Regions from separate parts of the Halobacillus seohaensis genome, predicted to be linked through region 2. Evidence: riboswitches for the same ligand, from Rfam matches in the RefSeq annotation. Region 2 holds a riboswitch; the other holds the start of a gene.
What was found. Region 2 has a riboswitch for S-adenosylmethionine ahead of metK (methionine adenosyltransferase). Riboswitches for the same ligand answer to the same signal wherever they lie in the genome.

Region 1 (8,320 bases), on a different contig from region 2:
ACGATCTCAGGAGATTCAGGTACTTCATAAGGGGAGTCAATACCCGTAAAACCTTTTATTTCCCCGCTTCTAGCTTTTTCGTATAAGCCTTTTGGATCTCGGACTTCACATTCAGATAAAGGACAATCCACATGGACTTCGAGAAAATCTCCTTGTTCAAGAATATTCCTTACTTGATTACGATCTTCCTGATAAGGAGAAATAAAAGCGGTCAACACGATAGTGCCACTTTCTGCAAATAGCTTGGCAACCTCGCCAATTCTACGTATGTTCTCTTTTCGATCTTCCGCTTTGAATCCAAGGTCAGCATTCAATCCGTGACGAACGTTGTCTCCATCTAATAGATAAGAGTTTACCTTTTTTTCATAAAGATGTTTATTGACTAGATTGGCAATACTTGATTTACCAGATCCAGATAGTCCAGTCAGCCAAATCACTCCACTATGGTGTCCATTTTTAGTACGATAATCTTCGGTTAATACACTCGCATTATGCCAGACAATATTGGATTCCAACTACTTCACCCTTTTGTTATTGTGTCACCTTTAATCCATCTATTAAAACCTCTACAACTTCAGGACGGCTGAAAGTCTTAGGCGGCTTCTCGCCATTTCGCAGCAGTTCACGTACTTTCGTCCCTGATAAGATAACATGCTGATCATCATCATGAGGGCACGTTTTATGGGAAACCATCGCTTCACAAGACAAGCAATAAAAGCTGTGTTCAAAGAATAATGGCGTGATGCCTAATTCATCTTCTTCGTAGTTACTGAAAATTTTCTGTGCATCATAAGTGCCGTAATAATTTCCGACACCTGCATGGTCACGTCCGACAATAAAGTGAGAGCAACCAAAGTTTTTCCGTACAATGGCGTGGAAGATCGCTTCCCTCGGGCCTGCATAACGCATAGCCGCATTAAACACAGCAAGCACCACTCGATTAGCAGGATAATAATGTTCTAGTAAAACTTGGTAACTCTTCATTCGAACATCACTCGGAATATCATCACTCTTTGTTTCTCCTACTAAAGGATTAAGAAATAGTCCATCGACAATTTCTAAAGATGCCTTTTGAATATATTCGTGAGCTCGATGGACAGGGTTACGCGTTTGAAACCCGACCACTTTATTCCATCCGAGTTCCTGAAAATGCTTCCTCGATTCTGCAGGGTCCAAATAAAACTTATCCTCATGTTCTCGAACTGATTGGTTAAGCATTTGTATTTCTCCAGCTACGTAATAGTCCGGACGATTGAAAAGCTTTTTCACCCCTGGATGCGCTTCTTCTGTTGTTAAGTAAACTTCTCTTGCTTCTTTCTCTTTATCTGGTTGGTAGATCTCTTCGATTTCGATAACTCCATACACTGTATTACCTTGATAAAGCTCTGCAACATCACCTGGGTTTAAGCTCGACGCCTGCTCAGCATGAACAGGTAATGTAATAGGAATACTCCATGGCGTACCATCAGCTAATCGTAACGTATCAACGACTGATTGATAATCCTCTTTATTTAAGAAACCTTTAAGTGGACTGTACGCCCCATTCGCTATCAATTCTAAATCGCTCAAAGCCATAGCATCTAATTCAATACTATCTGTTGGTTTTGATGTAAACCCTTCTTGATTCCATTGATTGACTAGGTACCCGCCATGTGGCGTAATAAGTGACATATAACTCTCTCCTTCATTTAGTTTTATAGTATAATCCATTCCATCCCTATTCTTAATTTCCTGAAGTGTGTAGCCCACATTCCGTTTTAGTTGACCCCTTCCATCTACCTGAACGATCGTCATCTTGTTCATTCACAGCAGACGTGCAGGGCATACAACCAATACTAGGATAACCTTGATCATGTAAGACATTGTAATCCAAGTCGTTTAGTCGGATATAATCCCAAACATCATCCCAGGTCCAGTAAATAAGGGGACATACCTTAATTGATTCAAATCGTTCATCCTTATTCACAAAGTTCGTATGGCTTCTACTAGGAGACTGTTCTCTTCTCAATCCTGAAATCCAGGCTGTCGCTCCAGAAAGAGCATCCTCAAGCGGTTTGATTTTTCGAATGTAACAACATTGATTGGGCTGTCTTTTCCAAAGAGCAGAACCGTACTGACTTGACTGCTCATCTAGTGTTAAATCCGGCTTTTTTAAATGAATGTTAAGCTCAGGGTATCTTTTTTTTACTTTATCAATAAGTTCGTAAGTTTCTTGAAAATGGACATCCGTATCAAGAAAAACAATTTCCGCATCTTTCTTTACTTTGGAAATCAAATCAATTAATACAATTCCTTCCGCTCCAAAACTGCAAGCATATACAATTGACTCTCCATATGATTCATAAGCCCACTGCAAAACCTCAGCAGCACCTTTTGTATCATCAGTTGGTTGCCATCCTTCAAATGGGTCACTAGAGAAACGGTCATAATAAATAATATTGTTTCCCATAATTACCTCCCTCTAAGCCAAATTAAAAAACCTCGCTTCTTTTAGTAAAAATAAGAAGAGAGGTTTACGATGCATTCAGTAAGTTCCAATCTTCTTATCTATCGAGCGCCTGAAAAGCACTGCTGGAATTGGCACAGTGTTTAATGATTTGCTCATTAAATCCGTTGCCGAGGTTTCAAAGGGCCAGTCCCTCCACCTCTCACGATAAGAAAAGTCGTATGAAATTATTGATATTTAATGATTGCTACATATAATATGCTTATTCACAATAAATGTCAATAGATCATGAGAAAATTACAACCATTCTGTTTTTTAAAACCAAGTAAATTACTATGTTTATTAGTATATCGTAATACAAGTAAAAAATAAATACATTTATGAATGGACTTTTCAAAAAAATTTATTATCCATTCCCAAGCTAGGCTTTAGATAACCTAAAAAGGTTGCTTTCATCTTACTCAGCTGTCAAACTTAAGAAGTTACAAATTTTGATCGAAAAGAAGGCGTAGGTGACTATCATGATTGAAGTAAGACTGTCCACACTCACTGATGAAGAGTTCGGAAGAGGAGTGTTCGCAACACGCAATATAAGCAAAAATGAGCTAATCCATGAAGCTCCAGTCCTTCCCTATCCTAATGATCAGCATCAATTTATAGAGCAAACTCGGCTTGCGGATTATGCGTTTGAGTACGGAGAAAATCACACTGCTTTTCTTTTAGGATATGGTATGATGTTTAACCATTCGTATGAGCCTAATGCAAATTATGAAATTAACTTTGAGAAAGACACGTTTGACTTTTATGCTTATAACGATATAAAAGCAGGTGAAGAAGTCCTCATTAATTATAACGGCTTTGTTGATGACGAAGACCCATTATGGTTTAACGAAGAAGAAGAACAATAATTCATTTTGTTATGTAAGCACCCAATTAGTTTGGGTGCTTTTTTTATTAAGCTATGTTAAACGTCTACCATCGGGCAATATGTTGAATAAAGAGTTAAAAAATGGTTCCGTTAGTAAAGACAGAGGAATGGAACCACTTTAAGTTTAGAAAACAAGTCTGCTACGTTTCGGTTAAATAGTATAAATTCTTAAAGAAATATCACTCGCATATATAGTGGTTGGTTGAGTTAATTTTCTTATTAAATTCACTTTTTCAGTGGCCTCAGCTCTAGTAGGAGACTTACCGTCCTCCCCTCAGAAAACATGCCTGAGCCCTTTCTCTGTATCTAACGACAGAACCATTAAGTTAAGAAGCGAATCCCCCCCCCCTAAATTATTGCTTTTAAATCACGAGTTTCTTAGAAATGACCATCGTAAATCCTGGGTAACCTTCATTGGCAATTTCACTGCATTTCTCTCGATAAGCTCCCACTCCTCCAAGATAAATCAAGAATCCCCGTGGTTTTCCTTCAATATTTGCACCTGTATACCATGACTCAGTTTTTGTGAAGAGCGTAGCTTCGGCCACCTCTCTACAATGTGTACTCCATGCATTCTCAGCTTCTGGAGTTGCCTCGATATAATCTATATTATGTTCACAAAGATAATCAATACAGTCAGCAATCCATTCCACATGCTGTTCAATAGAAACAGGCATATTACTTAGCACGGAAGGACTTTCTGGTCCAGTAATCATAAACATATTAGGGAAACCTGCATTGGTCAAACCAAGGTAAGTTTTTGTCTGTGCTCCACCACCCCATTTCTCTTTTAAAGAAACCCCTTCTCTACCACGAATATCAATCTTTAACAGTGGACCTGTCATCGCATCATAACCTGTCGCAAAGATAAGTGTGTCCAGCTCATACTCTTCTTCCGTCGTTTGAACACCCTTCTCTGTTATTCTATGAATCGGAGTGTTTTTCAGATCAATGAGCGATACGTTTGTTCTATTAAATGTTTCAAAATAATTTGTATCCAATACTGGACGTTTCGTTCCATAATAATAGGATGGCATTAATTTCTCAGCAATCTTTTGGTCATGGACAGTTTCACGAATCTTTGAACGAACGAATTCAGCTAATGTTTCGTTGGCATCCTCGTTAATCGTGATATCATTATATGTGTTTTGCATATAAAAGCCGCCTTTTTCCCAGGCTTCTTCAAAAACCTCCTGCCGTTCTTCCTGTGTATTTTCTAAAGCTGATTGGGTTGGAAATTCTGCAGGTATCCCCCCTGGTGAGTTTCTCATTTGTTCCTTAATTTGATAAAAATTTTCTTTTGAATATTCAATTGTTTCTAAATCATAAGGGTGATTTTTTGCTGGCGTACTATACTGCGGTGTACGTTGAAAAACAGTAAGATGATCCGCTTCCTTAGCAATAACGGGAATAGACTGAATACCACTTGAACCAGTTCCAATGATCCCGACATGCTTCCCTTTGAAATCCACCCCTTCGTGAGGCCAGTGTCCGGTATGGTAGGATTCACCAGTGAAAGTATCCTTACCTTTTATGTTTGGAATGTTAGCTGCTGACAGACAACCTACTCCGGTAATAAAGTATTTCGCAGACACATTATTTCCATCGCCGGTCTCAATATTCCATTTGTGGTTCGTTTCATCATAATGTGCTGCCTTAATTTTGGTGTCAAACTGGATATCTGTCCGCAGTTCAAACTTATCAGCCACGAAATTAAGGTAATCCAAAATTTCTGACTGTTTTGGATAGCGAGAAGACCATGTCCATTCCCTATATAACTCTTCAGAGAAAGTATAATTATAATAGATACTTTCCGAATCACAACGAGCGCCAGGATATCGGTTCCAATACCACACCCCACCCACACCATCGGCTGCCTCATAAACTCGAACAGAATAACCAGCTTCTCTTAAACGATGAAGCATATATAATCCAGAAAATCCTGCACCAATCACAATTGCATCGTAATCAGGTGCCTGATGTTGATTAGTAGATACCATAATTCTTTCTACCTCCTTGTATACTTTTTAACTCTTTTTCAAAAGAATCGGGTTTACAAGACTATACATTTTGTTTGTTTTTACTTAAGAACTGATTGATTTGAGTAATAGTACCTTTAATTCGATCCGAAAAAACGGCCATTGTTGTAAAATATCCATGAACCATTCCAGCTTCCCTGATCGTTTCAACTTTCACTCCTGCTTTTTTAAGTTTTTCAGCATAAGCTACTCCTTCGTCACGCAAGACATCATTTTCTGCTGTTACGATAAGTGTGGAAGGTAGATTTTCTAAATGATTTGACGCTAATGGTGCTGCATACTGACTTCTTTTGTCCTGTTCTTTAGAAATATAATGATCCCCAAACCAGATCATTAAGTCTCGATCTAAACCAAACCCTTCTTTAAACTCTTGATAGGAATCCGTGTCGTACTCTAAGCTCGTCACAGGATATAGCAACACTTGTCCTTCAATTTTCGGTCCGTTTTGATCTCTTGCAATCATAGAAACAACAGTTGCTAGATTTCCACCCGCACTATCTCCACCTACTATTATATTGGAAGCGCTTCCATTAAATGATATAGCATTTTCATGTGCCCATAGCAAAGCTGCATAGGAATCTTCTACGGGAACCGGAAACTTATGCTCTGGAGCTAAACGATATTCCACTGAAACTACAATGTTACTAGTTTTATTAGCTAGCATGCGACAGCTGGCGTCAGAAGTTTCAATATCACCTAACACCCATCCACCTCCGTGGTAATATACAAAAACAGGAAACGGGCCCTCTCCTTCTGGTGTATAAATTTTAACTTTTATTTCTTCACCATTTCCAACATCAATCATTCGATCTTCGGTTTTAGCTAAAGGGGCCATTTCTACTTCTACAGGAGGAGCCTGTGCCATCATTTCTCTTACGGTTTGGGGATCCATCTTATGCAAAGCCGGCATTTGATTGAACGTCTCCAAATACAATTTTGATTGAGGGTCTAGATTTGCCAATATAATCCTCTCCCTTTTACAAATAGTAAGTACATTTCTAGGAAAACCATCCTAAAATGTCTACCTTCATGATATAATTTTATTTATAATAATAATATTCCCAATTTTCTATATACTGACCTAACCAAAAGGAGGTATAAAATTGACATCTACTTCTACCATTCATGACCATGTTCGTAAGCTAGAGGTCGATTCATGTCAAGAAGAACAATTGTATAGAATTATCGAAACGTATATGAAACTCTTCCCCGTTAAAAACTCATATCTTTTTAGATATTCGCCGTTAGGTTACTTAGGAGAAGGAATTATTTTAATGACTTCTTCAACTGACTTGGTATATATCAATGACATTAGAGATGATATTAGGTCTTTGCCAATCATTTACAAATCCATCAGAGAAAAACAGGCAAAATATTGTACAGGGATAGAATTTTTAAAACAAACGAGCAGTAAATATGTTATTCCTTCCAGTGTCAATTCCATGTTAGTTGTGCCGATTTGTTTTGATTCCATCGTGGTCGGATATTTTTGCAGTACAGAATTTGAAAAGGGCATAAAGTTAGATAGCGATATGCTTTCATCTTTCACTTTATACGGAAAGCTGATTGGTAAATTTATTCAAACCATGAACCATACCTCGGACTCAGATCTACTAAGTAAAAGAGAATTTGAAGTCATGAGAAGGATTGCCCAAGGTGAAAGCACAAAAGAAATGGCAGATGTAATGAAAATAAGTGACGCCACAGTTAAGCAATATGTGAAATCAGCCATCAAAAAGACCGGAGCACATAACCGTACCCATGCTGTTGCCGAGTTATTTCGGAGAGGCATTCTTTCCTAATTTTGTAAGCGCTTACTTTAACGTGCAATGAATGTTCCAGTACCCTGCATACATTACATATTAACAAGCCGGGTACTGGAACTTTTTTATTCAATAAATAAATGTTGCCAGCAAAACAGGCTTTTATCTTTCTGTCATACTTATTGATTAATACTGAATTTCAGACTCTCGTAGCATTTCGTTTAAACGGAGCACATATTATATTCGATGTTAAAAGAATAACTAATGACAAGATAACTCATATTAACCATGTAACGATATTTATTGTTTAATTACTTACAGATAACTTGCAAAAAGGAGGACAAACTCATGGACACACAACGAGCAAAAGAAATTCGAGAATCAGAAAATTTGATTAGCGTTACTTATCAAGGCAATCCCGTTTACATTGAACAAATTGATGAACAACACAAAACCGCAAACATTTATGTACTCGAAAATCCACAACAAAAAAATCTCGTACCTCTTGATGAACTACACGAAAAGTAGAGAAACTTTAAACACCAATGGCACTGCTTGCCTTAAAGGTTCTATAAAAGGAAGCTTAGCAAGGACAACGGGTTCCGTTTCCTATCGGTCTATATCAGACTTCAATTGGCGTGGTGGGGAAGGGGGAGACTCCTTCCCCACCGCCCCTTTCTCCACACAATCATATCGAATCGAGTCTTCTACAAATATTTTCACAAAAATTACAAGTACCTAATTGGTCTATAAAAAATACAATTAACATAGTCATTAGCACGTTGACAACAGCTAATATCATTATGTTATTTGAGTTTTAATCCTCAACCTCATCCTATAGGGTCAATTAAATCTTCGGATTCTATATCGGCATTTCTTTCCATCGTTTTAAAGTTTTTAACATATCAAATGCGATTAAACTAGGTGCCTCTTTCACCCACCCCGATTGATTTAAAAAGTAGGTACTCAAATAGATGTATTGGATAGGAGCTAAACATCTTGCTATATCGAAATCACGTTGACGTTCATCAAAGGTATACCAAGGGATCTCCTTTAAATATGCCTCACGAATAACCAATTCCGAGGGCGTGTAAGATAATCCAGTGGTACTTTTAATACGCGTTGAACCAACTTCATCAAATTG
Region 2 (8,320 bases):
ATTAAAGAAGAAGAATTTTTAGCTGAACATTTTAGGTATTACAGTCGAAACGATGGAAAAATCCTAGAAGTCATTAGAGGGGAAGACCTGCAAACCAAAAAAGGTGTTCAGCAAACTTTAGATGGAATGCATATCTTCATGCAATCTGAATCTTTATTAACCACTGCTTCTTTGCTTTCAAAGCGCTATGGTTATTACATTGCAACTGTTCCTTTAGCCTTGATAACGATCTTTAATAAATCCCCTAATATGTCACCTAATAATACTGAACTTGTTCGGATGGATGAAAATTTGAAGTGGTTTCCGAAGTTTCGTCTTCTTTCAAAGGACGTGAGCGAACCGAAGGGGAAAACACGTGAAGAGTGGATGAGAGAGGAACTAGAAATTTTATTTAAATTTCATGTCCACCCGTTTTTTCTTCATATTAATCAATTAACGCGACTTTCAATGGATGTTATGTGGGAAAATATCGCCATTTATATCTTTTGGTTTTATGAGCGTCAATTGCAGGAATGGTATGATGCTGACACTGTGAAGGTGATGAAACATGATTTCAAATTAATCGTAAATCAGTTACCAGGAGAGGTATTTGGAACGACGACTAACCCATTTTCATATTTTCAAGACCAACCTTTACTGCCAACTGAGGCGAGAAAGAGGAAGTGTTGTTGCTTATCCTATAAGCTTTACGATGAGAGCATCTATTGTAAAGTGTGTCCTCATTTAATAAAATAGTGATTTTCGTGATAAAAGCCTTTCTTTTTGCTCAAGATAAGTGGAAAGGAGGTTTTTCGAATGGCTAAAAAACAATACTATGTAAACATAGGAACACGGGAGATTTCGATCAACCATGATGGCAATAATGATGACTTTATTATAAACGCTGACGAACAAGATCTGCTTGTTTTGAGAGAAGTTTTTGATGAAATGTACAATTCTGATACGAGAGCATTCTTCAGAGCCCATGTACCATATGATCCTTATCATCATGATATGTCAAATGACGAATTTGACGAGGGTATGAAATCGGCATTCAGAATGATTTATGAACTAGGAGATGACCCAACGAAAGAACATATAAGAGGAATGGGAATTTTAGAGGATTTAACAGATGAAAAGCCGCTTCCTGAATGAAGCGGCTTTTCATCTGTTATGGCATGGTTCCCATATCTGGTAAAGGCTCTGCGGAGTTAATTACCTCTTGAGGAATCGTAATTTCTTCGGTTTCATAACCCTTCCACCATTTTTTTTGGAATGTTCTCATCAGGGAACACTTTCTTGGTTAATTTTTAGTAAGTGATTGCACGTCTTCTCCTTGAGAACTAAAGGAGAGTACATAATAAATTCATCAACATATTCCTTATGATCTTCTAGTTGATCGCTGGTGCTTGTCTGTTGTACTTAATTGATTCATTTGGTTAGTTAGTTCTTTAGGTGCTTCAACCAATAGAAACAATATTTTATACACGTTTTCTCCCCTTTTCAAGTTGACTTATCATGTATATGAACGAAATAAACCAAAAGTTTCATAGAATTGTAAGGACTAGAGTTTTTATTACTTCTTGCTTATGATACGATTTAATGCAGAAGCGTTCGTTAAAGTTATATAAACAAGTATTAAAGGCAGATGATCTTACATGAAAACTTTTTATGATTACTACCGAAATCAAGTCAATCTATCCTTTGAGGACCATCCCTTCTCAAACACCCCAAAGCATGTATGGGTTATTTGCCGATTTGAAAATCAGTGGCTACTTACCAAACATAAAAATAGAGGGTTAGAGTTTCCAGGGGGGAAAGTGGAAAGAGGAGAAACAGCAGACCGAGCAGCTGTTAGGGAAGTGCTGGAGGAAACGGGTGCAGAAGTGGACCAGTTAAACTATGTTGGACAATATTATGTGGCAGGAAAAGGTGGAACTGTTATTAAAAATGTGTATTTCGCAACTGTCTCACGATTGTTGGATCAACATCATTATTTTGAAACAGAGGGACCTGTTCTACTCGATCAGTTACCCCAAAGTATCAAAAGTAATAGCTTATATAGTTTTATGATGAAAGATGAGGTATTGCCTCAATGTTTAAACCGAATAAAAGAGGATTATTTAAATCTTCACGAAACTTAAAGTTTTCAAAAAAAGTCTTACTAGTCATAGTAAGTAGTTCAGTTTTGGATGCATATGCAAATTGTATGCCTGAACTGAACTACTTTTTTATATGAATTTGTAATCGTAGTGGCACTGTATACTCACAATCAACTATATTGCTATCTTAAGAAAGAGCCTAGAAGAGCAAATACCAAGTGGAACAAGATCAGGTTACAAAAAGTGGGGCATTGAATGACTCTGCCATTCAATGCCCCACTTACATATACATTTTTAATGTTTGTACTTCAAAGTTGCTAGATTAGGCCTTTTTTATATCATCCGTGGAAAATAAGGTTACTGTCTACCATAAGCTGGTCCAGCTTCTCTTATATCTGGGCTAGCTTTTGTAAACTGTTTAAAGTTTTCATGAAATTTCTGAGCTAATTCGTGTGCTTTTTGATCATAGGCCTTTGAATCTTTCCAAGTCTTTCTTGGTATAAGGACATCATCCGGAACGCCAGGGCAATTTATGGGTACTTGTAATCCGAAAACAGGATCTATATAGGTTTCAACTGAATTTAGTTCGCCTTCTAGAGCTGCATGAATCATCGAACGTGTATGTGATAATTTCATTCGTGTTCCTTCTCCATAAGCGCCTCCGGTCCAGCCGGTATTGACTAAATATACATCAGAATTGAACTGGTCAATCTTTTCTCCAAGCATTTCGGCATATACAGAAGGTGCTAAAGGAAGGAATGGAGATCCAAAGCATGCAGAGAATGTAGCTTGTGGTGAAGTTATTCCACGTTCAGTTCCTGCTAGTTTGCTAGTGTAACCACTTAGGAAGTGGTACATCGCTTGTTCTTTAGTCAAGCGGCTAATAGGAGGAAGAACACCAGTTGCATCTGCTGTGAGAAAAACAATAGCATTGGGATGGCCTGCTATACTTGGTTTCACTGTGTTTTTAATATGGGAAAGCGGATAAGCAGCTCTTGTGTTTTCCGTAAGTGTAGTATTATCATAATCGGGTTGATGGGAATTCTGATCTAATATGACATTTTCCAAAACGGCTCCAAAGCGAATAGCATCAAAAATTTGTGGCTCTTTTTCTGAAGATAAATTGATACACTTTGCATAACAACCACCTTCAATATTAGAGATACCATAATTTGACCAGGAATGTTCGTCGTCCCCAATTAGTTTCCGTTCAGGATCTGCAGATAAAGTTGTTTTTCCTGTGCCAGAAAGACCGAAAAACAGAGCTACGTCTCCCTCTTTGCCAACATTAGCTGAACAATGCATAGATAAGACATTTTGTCTTGGAAGAATATAGTTCATAACCGAAAAAATTGATTTTTTAATCTCTCCTGCATATTCAGTTCCGCCGATTAACACAATTCGGTGCTTAAAAGAAATGATAATAAAAGTTTCAGAATTCGTACCATCAGTTTCCGGTGCAGCCTTGAATGTAGGTGCAGATACGACTGTGAATTCCGCTTCATGATGATTTAACTCTTGTTGGTTTGGTTGAATAAACATCTGTTGAGAGAATAAGTTGTGCCAGGCAAATTCATTGATCACTTGAATAGGCAGACGATATCTTTCGTCAGCCCCGGCGAACCCATTAAACACAAATAGCTCATCACGATTCTTCAAGTAATCTAATACTTTATGGTATAACTTCACAAACGCATCATCATCAATAGATTGATTTGTTTTTCCCCAATTCACATATTGAGAGGATTGCTCATCCAATACGATGAATTTATCCTGAGGTGAACGTCCAGTATACTCTCCTGTTGTTGCTTGAATCGCACCACTATTTGTTAAAGTTCCTTCATTCCGAGAAAGAATCTTTTCAACTAATTGTGGAACTGATAATTGATGTTGAACGTTTGCTTGGCTTTTTAGTTGATTTAAATTAGACATTTGATTAATTGTGCTCATAGGAGTCTACCCACCCTTACTCAAAAATTTGAAAATGTTATACTTTGAAGTAAAGTATAACACATTATTATGAATAGTCCATACTATTAATTGGAAGTGCTTTCATTTCATTTTATTACTAATTGTACTATAATGTTAACGAAAGGATGTGAAATAGTGAGCAAGATTGAAGTTCTTTATGATGAGCATTGTTATTTGTGTCAACAAAGTAAAAATATCTTTAAATTTCTCGACTGGTTTCAGATGATTAAGTGGCAATCTCTTCAACGATTTGATCAGGAAATATCGATAGATAAAGAAGAACTGCATAAAGAAATTCATGTTATTAATTCAAAACAAGTAGTTAGACGTGGATACGAAGCGATGACGTACTTGTTTTTAAGAACACCTATCACATTTTTCCTTGGACTTATTATGTCCATACCTGGCACGAATAAAGTTGGGGATCCTATTTATCGCTGGATTGCTAATCATCGATATCGTTTGTTTGAAAAACGTTGTAGAAACGGATCATGTTCCATTTCCTGAAGACGCGAAACTAATTGACATGGTTACAGGATTTCGATACTATTAGTCCGAACGGATACTCTCTTATCTAGAGTCGGTGGAGGGACAGGCCCATTGAAACCCAGCAACCCGTCATGAAGATGATATGGTGCTAACCTGAAGCAAGGTTACATGAAGGTCGTAATCTTGGACGATAAGAGCGAAAGGAAAACAACGCCTTTCCTCTTGAGTAGGAAGGGTTTTTTCTTTTTTTAATGAAAAAAATCCTTTCAAGTAAGATTTAGATAATGGATATGTGAACATAATATGAAGTTTGGCGTATCATGACTTCAATAAAGATACTGGTAAAGAGTTCCGTCTAATCTTTGTACTATTAGAAGGGGGAGTTTTGAAGAATGCCTGCCAATCGCCGGTTATTCACGTCAGAATCAGTTACAGAAGGTCATCCAGACAAAATCTGTGATCAGATTTCTGATGCAATATTAGATGAAATTTTAAAGCACGATCCAAATGCACGAGTTGCGTGTGAAACGACAGTAACAACGGGACTTGTTCTTGTTTCAGGTGAAATTAGTACAAATACTTATGTTGATATTCCAGCTATCGTTCGTCAAACAATTAAGGATATTGGTTATACAAGAGCGAAATATGGATTTGATGCAGACACATGTGCAGTATTAACAGCCATTGATGAACAGTCAGCGGATATTGCCGGAGGGGTCAATGTTTCATTAGAGTCCAGAGAAGGTCAGATGAGTGACGAAGAATTAGAAGCTATTGGAGCAGGAGATCAAGGCTTAATGTTTGGGTTTGCTAATAATGAAACAGAAGAACTTATGCCTTTACCAATATCTTTGGCTCATAAAATAGCTAAACGACTTTCTGATGTAAGAAATAGTGGAACTTTAGCTTACCTTCGTCCTGACGGTAAAACACAAGTTACGATAGAATATGATGAGAACAATAAACCTGTCCGAGTTGACACGGTAGTTATCTCCACTCAACATGCTGAGGAAATCACGTTAGAACAGATTAAAAAGGACTTGAAGGAACATGTCATTCACCATGTGATTCCCACTCACCTTATAGATGATAAGACTAAATATTTTATCAATCCTACAGGTCGATTTGTTATTGGTGGACCTCAAGGCGATGCTGGTTTAACAGGAAGAAAGATCATCGTTGATACATACGGTGGTTATGCTCGCCATGGTGGTGGTGCATTTAGTGGAAAAGATGCGACAAAAGTGGATCGTTCAGCAGCATATGCGGCACGTTATGTTGCGAAAAACATTGTAGCAGCAGGATTAGCAGAATCTTGCGAAGTTCAACTTGCTTATGCGATAGGTGTAGCTCAGCCTGTATCCATATCCATTGATACGAGCGGGACAGGTAAATATTCTGAAGAGAAATTAGTAGAGGTTGTTCGAGAGTTATTTGATCTCAGACCTGCTGGAATTATAAAAATGCTAGATTTGCGACGCCCGATCTACCGACAAACGGCAGCCTTTGGGCATTTTGGACGTACAGATGTTGAGTTTCCATGGGAAAAAACAGATAAAGCTGAGTTATTAAAGAAAAATTTATCCTCATAAAAAAGTCGTTATCCATTTAGGTAACGGGTTCAGTTTTCGAGTACAAAACATGAAATAACATACGAATGAAGAGACCAAATCGCATATGATTTGGTCTCTTATTATTCCTTGTTATATCAACGATGATCGGTATTTAACATATAAATTGGTATACAAAATCAGAGATTGTGCTTGAATTTGAGATGTTTGTGTGAACGTAGGGGCTGCGGGAAACGGTTCGCTTTCCATGGGGTGGGCGCTGAGCCTCCTCGGACTTCGTCCTGTGGGTTCTCAGCTGTCCCGCACATCCCATAGGAGTCTCACCGTTTCCCTCCGCCCCTTTACCATATAAGTGTCTCGATGCCCCTTCAAGAAAAGGCAGCCATTCCTAAGTTTGCATGCAAATCTTGATAGCGGGCGGTCCTATTAAAATCCTTGATAAAGAGAGGTTCATTGCAATAGAACACGGATAGTGGAAGATAGTCCTTCTGGGAAAGGGGTTCGTTTCTCACACATCGAATGGGGGGCTTGGGAATCTCCCCGTTTCCTCGCCACCTATCCTTTGCTTTTAATGAACGGCCCTACTGCCTGAGTCGTCTTCTGTGTTCGCTACACCATATGGAACAAGTGTGCAGTTGCAAAATCTCTTCTATGAATAGCCTACAATTTGAAGAACCCATTACTGAGGTTTCCGTCTGCCTCACAATGGCAAGGGAGGGCCGGGAAATCGCGAGACTCCACTTTTAAAAGCGGAGGCGCCTTGGTCAGCGGCGTATGGACTTTAGTTGAAGAAGAAAATATAAAGAAAAACGCTTGGATATTAAAATGTCCAAGCGTTTTTCTTTACCAATTGTAATGTTATTTAGTATGTTAATTGGTTCGATAACTCTGTTGCTATTTTTCCCTCTAAATATGTTTTTGTACTCCAAAAACCGAACTATTTACCATTTAGGATAACGGCTTTTTTATTTATCATACTGTTGTATTTTATATGCTTTTCCTTTTTCTACATAACTAGTACGAATGCGATCAAGTTCTTTATAATCTTCTTCGGTTAATTCCCTCACGACTTTTGCTGGTCGACCTAAGGCAAGCGTACGAGGAGGGATAGACTTTCCAGGTGGAACTAAGCTTCCTGCGCCAATAAAGGCTTGTTCGCCAATTTCTGCCCCATCTAAAATGATAGACCCCATTCCTATTAAAGCATTTTTCTTAATTTTTGCTGAGTGGAGAGTAACCTGATGCCCGACAGTAACACCGTCTTCAATAATCAAAGGGATATTTGGGCTTTGATGAAGCATGCTTAAATCTTGGATATTCACTTCATTTCCAATATATACAGGAGCTACGTCTCCGCGGATAACAGTTTTGAACCAAACACTAGAATCGGATCCAATCGAAACATCCCCAGTGATTACCGTATCATTCGCGATAAATGCAGTGTTATGTATATTTGGAGTTTTTCCGTTATATTCGCAAATCATTTAGATCCCCCTTATAATAATATTAAGTATAGTATAGCAAATGATAGGTGGGAGATGTAGTGGCAAAAGCTACGATTGTCCTCGTTCATGGAGCATTTGAACATTCTGGTCGTTATAGTCATCTATTAGAAAGGTTACGGCATGATGGGTATGACGTCATTAGTGAAGACCTTCCTGGACAAGGAGTAACAGCAGGCAGAAAAGGCCATATTCGCTCGTTTGATGATTATTTACATAAATTAATGAAGTGGATGGATCAGGCAGATCCTAACAAACCGATGTTCTTACTTGGTCACAGTATGGGTGGTTTGGTCGTTATCCGTACCCTTCAAAAGTTCAAACCTCATGTATCTGGTGTGATTTTATCATCGCCAGCGCTCGGTATTTTGAATGGAGCAACTAAACCGTTAGAAATTATTTCTATGTTTCTAAATGTCTTTTGGCCAACTTTCCAAGTTGATTCTCCTTTAAAACCAGAGATGGTTACAACTAATCCAGAAGTCATTAAGAGAGACAAAGAGGACTCTTTAATGTTGGAGAAGGTTTCGGTGAGATGGTACATTGAGTTTCAAAAGGCAATAAAAATAGCTTTTAAAGAAGTGGAAGAATTTCCAAATGTGCCTTTATTGGTCATGCAAGCAGGAGAAGATTTGATGGTGGATCGGGGCAAAACGAATGAATGGTTTCACCAAATTGAATCTATTGAGAAAATTTATAAGGAGTG

Region 1: it holds a riboswitch for S-adenosylmethionine, as region 2 does, so the genes downstream of both, ACFQIC_RS12080 (phosphoadenylyl-sulfate reductase) here and metK (methionine adenosyltransferase) in region 2, are expected to answer to the same signal.

The regions. Positions count from the first base shown of each region.
Region 1 is NZ_JBHSZV010000030.1:17,899-26,218, reverse strand. It holds gene cysC (adenylyl-sulfate kinase) at 1-515, opposite strand, end outside; gene sat (sulfate adenylyltransferase) at 532-1,671, opposite strand; gene ACFQIC_RS12080 (phosphoadenylyl-sulfate reductase) at 1,724-2,449, opposite strand; SAM riboswitch class I at 2,541-2,660, opposite strand; gene ACFQIC_RS12075 (SET domain-containing protein) at 2,968-3,354, shown strand; gene ACFQIC_RS12070 (flavin-containing monooxygenase) at 3,737-5,374, opposite strand; gene ACFQIC_RS12065 (alpha/beta hydrolase) at 5,436-6,374, opposite strand; gene ACFQIC_RS12060 (response regulator transcription factor) at 6,517-7,215, shown strand; gene ACFQIC_RS12055 (H-type small acid-soluble spore protein) at 7,525-7,704, shown strand; gene ACFQIC_RS12050 (phosphotransferase) at 8,039-8,320, opposite strand, start outside.
Region 2 is NZ_JBHSZV010000062.1:6,614-14,933, reverse strand. It holds gene ACFQIC_RS19275 (hypothetical protein) at 1-735, shown strand, start outside; gene ACFQIC_RS19270 (hydrolase) at 796-1,134, shown strand; gene ytkD (RNA deprotection pyrophosphohydrolase) at 1,638-2,123, shown strand; gene pckA (phosphoenolpyruvate carboxykinase (ATP)) at 2,439-4,031, opposite strand; gene ACFQIC_RS19255 (thiol-disulfide oxidoreductase DCC family protein) at 4,188-4,559, shown strand; SAM riboswitch class I at 4,620-4,738, shown strand; gene metK (methionine adenosyltransferase) at 4,934-6,133, shown strand; gene ACFQIC_RS19245 (gamma carbonic anhydrase) at 7,078-7,596, opposite strand; gene ACFQIC_RS19240 (alpha/beta hydrolase) at 7,656-8,320, shown strand, end outside.